2 regions of the Nocardioides pacificus genome follow, and region 2 is predicted to be linked to the other one. Evidence: riboswitches for the same ligand, from Rfam matches in the RefSeq annotation. Region 2 holds a riboswitch; the other holds the start of a gene.
What was found. A riboswitch is a leader RNA that binds a small molecule or an ion and turns the genes downstream of it on or off. The one in region 2 is predicted to bind thiamine pyrophosphate.
Positions count from the first base shown of each region.

Region 1: linked by a shared signal. The riboswitch ahead of ACYU7L_RS07265 (thiamine ABC transporter substrate-binding protein) and the one ahead of thiE (thiamine phosphate synthase) in region 2 are both predicted to bind thiamine pyrophosphate.

Region 1 is NZ_BAAHCI010000005.1:975,027-979,432, forward strand. Features, by position in the region: gene ACYU7L_RS07255 (carboxymuconolactone decarboxylase family protein) at 37-618, shown strand; gene ACYU7L_RS07260 (RNA polymerase sigma-70 factor) at 621-1,526, shown strand; TPP riboswitch at 1,553-1,661, shown strand; gene ACYU7L_RS07265 (thiamine ABC transporter substrate-binding protein) at 1,716-2,768, shown strand; gene ACYU7L_RS07270 (ABC transporter permease) at 2,780-4,406, shown strand, end outside.
Region 2 is NZ_BAAHCI010000005.1:1,635,463-1,639,868, reverse strand. Features, by position in the region: gene ACYU7L_RS10510 (thiazole synthase) at 1-585, opposite strand, end outside; gene thiS (sulfur carrier protein ThiS) at 582-776, opposite strand; gene ACYU7L_RS10500 (FAD-dependent oxidoreductase) at 773-1,816, opposite strand; gene thiE (thiamine phosphate synthase) at 1,816-2,406, opposite strand; TPP riboswitch at 2,404-2,514, opposite strand; gene ACYU7L_RS10490 (fumarate hydratase) at 2,706-4,406, shown strand, end outside.

The sequences.
Region 1 (4,406 bases), 660 kb from region 2:
GCCCACCCGGGGCCGGGTGAGTCCCAGGAGCACCCGATGACCAGCAGCTTCCGCATCCCGCCGGCGCCCCTCTCCGGCCCCTTCGGCCGGATCGTCAGTGCCTACTCCCGCCGCACGTGGGGCAAGGTGCTCGACAACGTCCTGGTGCTGTGGCACCACCGCCCGGCGCTGCGCGCGGTGATGGCGCTGGAGTCCAAGGTGGCCCGGCTCGATCGGCTGGACCCGCAGCTGAAGTCCTACGCGGTGATGGCGTCGGCGGCTGCCATCGGCTGCTCGTGGTGCCTGGACTTCGGCTACTACCTCGCGCACGACGAGGGACTCGACGAGGCGAAGGTCCGCGAGGTGCCCCGCTGGCGCGAGTCGCAGGTCTTCACCGAGCTCGAGCGCGACGTGATGGCCTACGCCGAGGCGATGACGCTGACCCCGCCCACGGTCACCGACGAGATGGTCGCCACGCTGCGGGAGCGGCTCGGCACGGAGGCGGTCGTCGAGCTGACGCTGATGGTGGCGGTCGAGAACCAGCGCTCGCGCTTCAACGCCGCGATGGGCCTGAGCAGCCAGGGCTTCTCCGACGTCTGCGATCTGCCGCTCGTGCCCGCGGACGCGGGGCACGCGTGATGATGGCGGGTGTGAGCCCGACAGACGAGTTCGTCAGCCACCGCAACCTGCTCTTCACCGTCGCCTACGAGATGCTCGGCTCGGCCGCCGACGCCGAGGACGTGCTGCAGGAGACCTGGCTGCGCTGGGCCGCGGTGGATCGGGATGGGGTCGACCGGGCCGAGGTCCGTGAGCCGCGCGCCTATTTGGTGCGGATCGCCACGCGGCTCGCGCTCAACCGGCTGCGCACCCTGCAGCGTCGCCGGGAGGCCTACGTCGGGCCGTGGCTGCCCGAGCCCCTGCTGACCGCGCCCGACGTCGCCGACGACGTCGAGCTCGCCGACAGCGTCTCGACGGCGATGCTGCTCGTGCTGGAGACGCTGGGGCCGGTGGAGCGGGCCGTGTTCGTGCTGCGCGAGGTCTTCGCCCTGGGGTACGACGAGATCGCGGCCGCCGTGGACCGGTCTCCGGCCGCGGTGCGTCAGATCGCGCACCGGGCGCGCTCGCACGTGGAGTCCCGGCGTCCGCGCGAGCGGGTGGACCCGACCCGACGCGACGCTGTGGTCGCGCGCTTCCTGACGGCGGCGTCGACCGGGGACATCCAGGGGCTGATGGACGTGCTGGCTCCCGAGGTCGTGCTGCTCAGCGACGGGGGCGGGCTGGTCAGCGCGGCGTTGCGCCCGATCACGGGCCGCGACAAGGTGCTGCGCTTCCTGGCCGGGATCGCCGCCAGCGGCCTCGCGGGCGAGGACGTCGTGGTCGACGTGTGTCTCTCCAACGGCGCCCCGGCGCTGCGGGTCGTGGAGCAGGGCCGGGTGACCTTGGTGGCCTCGATGCTCGTCGAGGGCGAGCTGGTGACCGGTCTCTACCTCGTGCGCAATCCGGAGAAGCTGGCCGGGGTGGACCGCGAGGTGGCACTGGAGCGTTAGCCGGCGTGCCGGGGCGTAGGCTGGGCAGTCGATGACAGGGGAGCACGCTCACGCGTGCTGAGAGTGCGGAACAGCCGCAGACCCTCCGAACCTGCTCCGGTTAACACCGGCGAAGGGAGTCCGATGAGCAGCATCCGCGCGCGCCGACGACCGGCCACGGGCCTCACCACCAGCCTCACCAGGAGTCTCATGACTGGGGGTGCGCTGCTCCTCTCCGGCAGCCTGCTCGCCGGGTGCTCGTTGACCGGCGGTGACGACGACACTGAGGCGTCCGTGGGCGCGGGCAGCGGCGGCGGCGAGGTCGTGCTGGTCACCCACGGCGACTTCGCGATGTCCGACGCCCTCGTCGCGCGGTTCGAGGAGGAGACCGGGCACACACTGACCGTGCGTGCCACCGGGGGCGGCGGCACGCTCACCAACAAGCTGGTCCTCACCAAGGACTCGCCGACCGGCGACGCGGCCTTCGGCGTCGACAACACGTTCGCCTCGCGGGCGCTCGAAGAGGGGGTCTTCTCCCCGCTGGACGTCGAGCTGCCCGCCGGGTCGGAGCAGTACGCGCTGCCCGGCGATCCGGCGCTGGCCCCGATCGACGTCAGCCACGTCTGCGTCAACGTCGACACCACGTGGTTCGCCGAGCGCGAGCTCGATCCGCCGGCGACCCTCGACGACCTCACCGACCCGGCCTACCGCGACCTGTTCGTGGTGCCCGGTGCCGCGACGAGCACCCCGGGCATGGCGTTCCTGCTCAGCACGGTCGCGGAGTACGGCGAGCAGTGGCCCGACTACTGGGCCGACCTGATGGACAACGGCGCCAAGCTCACCTCGGACTGGTCGGACGCCTACTACGTCGACTTCACCCAGGGCGGCGAGAGCGGCAAGCGCCCGATCGTGGTGTCCTACGACTCCTCGCCGGCCTTCACGGTCGCGGAGGAGGGCGGGGCGTCCACGACGGCCGCGCTGCTCGACACCTGCTTCCGCCAGGTGGAGTACGCCGGCGTGCTCGCGGGCGCGAAGAACCCCGAGGGCGCGGCGGAGCTCGTCGAGTTCCTGCTCTCCGAGGACGTGCAGGCGGCGCTGCCGGAGAGCATGTACGTCTTCCCCGTCCGCGACGACGTCGAGCTGCCGGCCGCCTGGGCCGAGCACGCCGTGCAGCCCGAGGACCCCGCGGGCGTGGACCCGGCCGAGATAGCCGCCAACCGCGACGACTGGCTCGAGACCTGGACCGAGGTCACCACCCGCTGACCGGCACCGCGATGAGGAGGGTGGTCGGCCTGGTCGCGCTGGCGACCGGCCCGGTGCTGGTGCTGGTCGTCTTCTTCGTGCTGCCCGTCTCCGGCATGGTCGCCCGTGGCTTCTGGCCCGACGGGTCCTTCGACCCGGGCGGGGTGGCCGCGGTGCTGGGGCGCCCGCGGGTGCTGCGCGTGCTGGCGTTCACGCTCTGGTCGTCGGCGGCGGGCACCGTGCTCGCGGTGCTGCTCGGCCTGCCCGCGGCCTACCTGCTGCACCGGCGTGAGTTCCCGGGTCGCAAGGTGCTGCGCGCCGCGCTGCTCGTGCCGTTCGTGCTGCCCACCGTGGTCGTCGGGGTCGCCTTCCGGCAACTGCTGAGCGAGGGAGGCACGTTGGGCTTCCTGGGGCTGGACGGGACCCCGGTGGCGATCGTCGCGGCGCTGGTCTTCTTCAACCTCAGCGTCGTCGTGCGCACGGTCGGCGGGGCCTGGGAGTCACTCGATCCCCGCCCCGGCGAGGCGGCGGCACTGCTGGGGGCGTCGCCCGCCCAGGTCCTGCGCACGGTCACGCTGCCGGCGCTGCGGCCGGCGATCGTGTCGGCGGCGAGCGTGGTTTTCCTCTTCTGCGCCACGTCCTTCGGGGTGGTGCTGACCCTCGGCGGACTGCGCTACGCCACGGTCGAGACCGAGATCTACCTGCTGACCACGAACCTGCTGGATCTGCAGGGGGCGGCCGCACTCTCGGTCGTCCAGCTCGCGGTGGTGGCGGGTCTGCTGCTGCTCACCCAGCGTCTGCGGGCGACCCCGGATCCCACGGTCCAGCGAGTCCAGGCGAGACTCCGGCGGCTGAGCCGTGCCGACCTCCCGCTCGTGCTGGCCACCGCGCTCCCGGTCGTGCTGGTCGCGCTCCCCCTGGCCACGATGGTCGGCGGCTCGCTGCGGGTCGGCGACGGCTGGGGCCTCGCCCACTATCGCGCCCTGAACGCCGAGCCGGGGAGCGTCGGCGCGGAGTCGCTCGTCGTACCGGTCACCGAGGCGCTGGCCAACTCGGTGCGCACGGCGGTCGACGCGACCTGGATGGCGTTGCTGCTCGGGCTGGCCGTCGCGGTGATCGTGACACGCCGCTCGCACTCCACGGCGGAGCGGCGGCTGCGCGGTGTGCTCGACGGGTTCTTCATGCTGCCGTTGGGGGTCTCGGCGGTGACGCTGGGCTTCGGCTTCCTGATCACGCTGGACCGGCCGCCGCTCGACCTGCGTGACACCGCGCTGCTGGTGCCGATCGCCCAGGCTCTGGTGGCGTTGCCCCTCGTCGTCCGCATCCTCGCCCCGGTGCTCGCCGGCGTCGACGACCGTCAGCGCCAGGCCGCCGCCACGCTCGGCGCCTCCCCGTGGCGAGCGATGCTCACCGTCGACCTGCCGGTGGTGTGGAAGCCGCTGCTGGCCGCGGCCGGCTTCGCGTTCGCGGTCTCGCTGGGGGAGTTCGGGGCGACCTCGTTCCTGGCTCGCGAGGACCATCCGACGGTGCCCATCGTGATCTTCCGGCTGATCGGGCGTCCCGGGGAGGCCAACCACGAGATGGCGCTGGCCGCCGCCGTCGTGCTGGCGGCGGTCACCACCGCGGTGATGCTGGCCGTCGAGCGGCTGCGGGTGCCCT
Region 2 (4,406 bases):
CTCCATCGCGAGCGTCGCGTCGCTCGCCGTGCCGACACCGGCGTCGAGGACCACCGGCACGTCGACCGCGGCGACCACCGACTCCAGGGCGTGCGGGTCGAGGATCCCGAGTCCGGAGCCGATCGGCGAGCCCAGCGGCATCACCGCGGCGCAGCCCACGTCGGCGAGCCGGCGGGCCAGGACCGGGTCGGGCGTCGTGTAGGGCAGCACCACGAACCCGCCGCGCACCAGCGTCTCGGCCGCGTCGAGCAGCTCGACGGCGTCGGGCAGGAGACTGGTCTCGTCGCCGATCACCTCGAGCTTGACCCAGTCGGTCTCCAGCGCCTCGCGGGCCAGCTCCGCGGTGAGCACGGCCTCGCGGGCGCTCAGGCAGCCGGCGGTGTTGGGCAGCACGCGCACACCGGCCCGCCGCAGGGTGGCGAGCAGCCCGCTCTCGCCGGTCCCCGAGACGCGCCGTACCGACACCGTCACCAGGGCCGGACGGGCGGCCTCGAGCACCGGCTCGAGGAGCGCCGGACTCGGCAGGCCGCCGGTGCCGAGGAAGAGCCGGGAGCCCATCGTCTCCCCCGCGATCACGAGGCTCATCCGCCCTGCACCGCCGTCACGATCTCGACCCGGTCGCCGTCGACGAGGACGTGCGTGGCGTGCTGCCCGCGGGGCACGACCGCATCGTTGACGGCGACCGCCAGGCCGCGGCTCTCCCGCCCGGCCAGGATGTCGGCGATCGACCAGGCGTCGGGCAGGTCGAAGGGCAGGCCGTTCAGGGTGATGGTCATCGAGGGCTCCCTGAGGTGGAGGGACAGGCAGGAAGGTGGCCGGAGACGAGCGCGGGGCGGCGCGGGTCCGTGAGCGGCTCGACGGCCCCGGTCTCGAGGTGGTCGGCGACCAGGCGGGCGGTGAGCGGCGCGAGCAGCACGCCGTGGCGGAAGTGGCCGGCGGCCAGCACGACGCCCGCGACGTCCGAGGGACCGACGAGCGGCAGGTTGTCGGCGGTGCCGGGCCGGTCGCGGGCGATCGCCTCGACCAGCTCGGCCCGCTCGAGACCGGGCAGCAGCGTCCGCGCCGCCTCGAGGAGCCGGGCGACTCCGCCCAGCGTGGGGACCGGCGGTGCGTCGTGCTCCTCGGAGGTGGCGCCGACGACGACCTCGCCGGTGCGCCGCGGTACGGCGTAGACGGGCTCGCCGTGCACCCAGCCCCGCACCGTGCACGTCGGCGGGTCGTCGCTGCGCACCCGGACGATCTCCCCGCGGACACCCCGGACGAGGTGGGCGAACGGCGCGGGCAGGCTCGAGCCGGTCGCGAGGACGGTGACCTCGGCGCCCTCGTGGGGAGGCCCCGTCTGCACGGGCACCCGCGCCAGCAGCGCGGCCACGACCGCCCGGGGGTCCACGCTGGGGTCCTCGGGGAGCAGCAGTCCCCCGCCCACCCGTGGCCCCAGCCCGGGCTCGAGGCGGCGGGCCTCACGACGCCCCAGCCGGTGCACGGCGATGCCGTGCCGCGCGAGGAGCTCGCCCTGGCGATCGACCTGCTGGAGGTCGCCGGCGTCGCAGCCGGCGAGCAGCGTGCCGGTGCGCGTCAGCTCGACGCCCAGCCGTGCGGCGTACTCCGGCCAGAGCGCGAGGCCGCGCCGCCCGACGTCGAGCACCCCCTCCTCGCCCCACCACGCCTCCGCGGCGGGGGTGAGCATCCCGGCGGCGGCGTGCGACGCGCCCCGGCCGGGAGCAGGGTCGACGACCGTGACCCGGTGGCCGCGCCGCACCAGCTCGTCCGCGCAGGCCAGCCCGATGATCCCGGCCCCGAGGACCTGGACGCGCATCAGCCGACGGCGGAGACGAGGTCCCTGGCTGCGGCGAGAGGGTCGGGTTGTCGCCAGATAGCGCCGATCACGGCCACGCCGTGGGCGCCCGCGGCCATCACCTGGGCGGCGTTGCCCGCGTCGACCCCGCCGATGCCGATCAGGGGCAGCTGCCCGGCGGCTGCGCCCAGTCGGTCGGGACCCAGGGGTGCGGGGAGGCCCTGCTTCGAGGTGGTCGCGAAGACGGGCCCGAACCCGGCGTAGTCGGCGCCGGCCAGCCGTGCCTCGTGCACCTGGGACGCGTCGCGACAGGTCCCCCCGACGACCAGTGCGGGGGCGATCCGGCGGACCACGCTCACCGGCAGGTCGAGGGCCCCCAGGTGTACCCCGTCGGCCTCCCCGGCGAGCGCCACGTCCACGCGGTCGTTGACCACGACCTGGGCGCCGGCTGGGCGCACGGCGCGCACGACCAGACGCACGAGCGTGAGCAGGTCGGCGTCGCGGAGCCCCTTGGCGCGGATCTGGAACCCGTCCACGCCGGCGGCGGCCAGGTCGGGCAGCAGGGACAGATCGTCGTGGGGGGCGACCAGACAGAAGACACGTGGCAACACAGGAGAGCTCCTCGCTTCCTTCGCCGGCATTACCCGGTTCAGGTTCGACGGTCAGGGCGGCCATAGCCCCATCTCAGCCCGCTGCCGCGAGCACCCGTGGTGGATGCCGCCGACCATAGCGCAGCCCCGGCGGGCGCGACAGGCCGGTCGGTTTCCCCGGTCGACCGGGGAAACCTGATGTTGTCGGGCGAAGTTTCGCCCGACATGTTCAGCGATCCCCGGTCGACCGGGGAAACCTGCAGCGCCCCACCCCAGCCCGGCGAGGGAGCAGCCCCCGACCGGGAGTAATCTGACGATCCGTGAGCACTGCTGCCGCTTCCGGCCCCGAGTTCCGCTACTCCGACCTCCTGCCCCTCGGTCAGGACGAGACGCCCTACCGGCTCGTCACCACCGACGGGGTCTCCACCTTCGAGGTGGGCGGACGGACGTTCCTGCAGGTGGAGCCGGAGGCGATCCAACGGCTCACCTCCGAGGCGATGCACGACATCGCCCACTACCTGCGCCCGGCGCACCTGGCGCAGCTGCGCCGGATCATCGACGACCCGGAGTCGTCGGGCAACGACCGCTTCGTGGCGCTCGACCTGCTCAAGAACGTCAACATCTCCGCCGGCGGCGTGCTGCCGATGTGCCAGGACACCGGCACCGCGATCGTGATGGGCAAGAAGTCCGAGGGCGTGCTGACCGACGCCGACGACGGCGAGGCGATCAGCCAGGGCGTCTACGACGCCTACACCAAGCTGAACCTGCGCTACTCGCAGCTCGCCCCGCTCACGACGTACGACGAGAAGAACACGGGCACCAACCTGCCGGCCCAGATCGAGATCTACTCGACGCCGCAGACGTCCGGGAAGCCGGAGTACAAGTTCCTGTTCATGGCCAAGGGCGGCGGCTCGGCCAACAAGTCGTTCCTCTTCCAGGAGACCAAGGCGATCCTCAACCCGGATCGGATGTTGAGCTTCCTCGACGAGAAGATCCGCTCCCTGGGCACCGCGGCCTGCCCGCCGTACCACCTCGCCGTGGTCATCGGCGGCACGTCGGCGGAGTTCGCGCTGAAGACCGCGAAGTACGCCTCCGCGCACTACCTCGACAACCTGCCCACCGAGGGCTCGATGGACGCGCACGGCTTCCGCGACCTCGAGCTGGAGGAGCAGGTCTTCAAGCTCACCCAGTCGTTCGGGATCGGCGCGCAGTTCGGCGGGAAGTACTTCTGCCACGACGTGCGCGTGGTCCGCCTCCCCCGCCACGGCGCGTCCTGCCCGGTCGCGATCGCGGTGTCCTGCTCGGCCGACCGCCAGGCGCTGGGAAAGATCACGCCCGAGGGCGTCTTCCTGGAGCAGCTCGAGACCGACCCCGCGCACTACATGCCCGAGGCGGGCGTCGCCGAGGACATCTCCGGCGGCGCGGTGGTCCCGATCAACCTCAACCAGCCGATGAGCGAGATCCTCGCCGAGCTGCGCAAGCACCCGGTCAAGACCCGCCTGTCACTGACCGGCCCGCTCGTGGTGGCGCGCGACATCGCGCACGCCAAGATCAAGGAGCGCCTCGATGCCGGCGAGGAGATGCCGGCCTACCTCAAGGACCACCCGGTCTACTACGCCGGACCCGCCAAGACCCCCGCGGGGATGGCGTCGGGCTCGTTCGGCCCGACCACGGCCGGGCGGATGGACTCCTACGTCGAGCAGTTCCAGGCTGCTGGCGGCTCGATGGTGATGCTCGCCAAGGGCAACCGCTCCAAGGTCGTCACCGAGGCGTGCCACACGCACGGCGGCTTCTACCTCGGCTCGATCGGCGGGCCGGCCGCCCGCCTGGCCCAGGACTGCATCAAGAGCCAGGAGGTGCTGGAGTACGCCGAGCTCGGCATGGAGGCGGTCTGGAAGATCGAGGTCGAGGACTTCCCCGCGTTCATCGTCGTGGACGACAAGGGCAACGACTTCTTCACCGACCCCTCCGGCACCGTCACGGTGCCGGTCACCGGGCTGCGGGTGCGCTCAGCCGAGAAG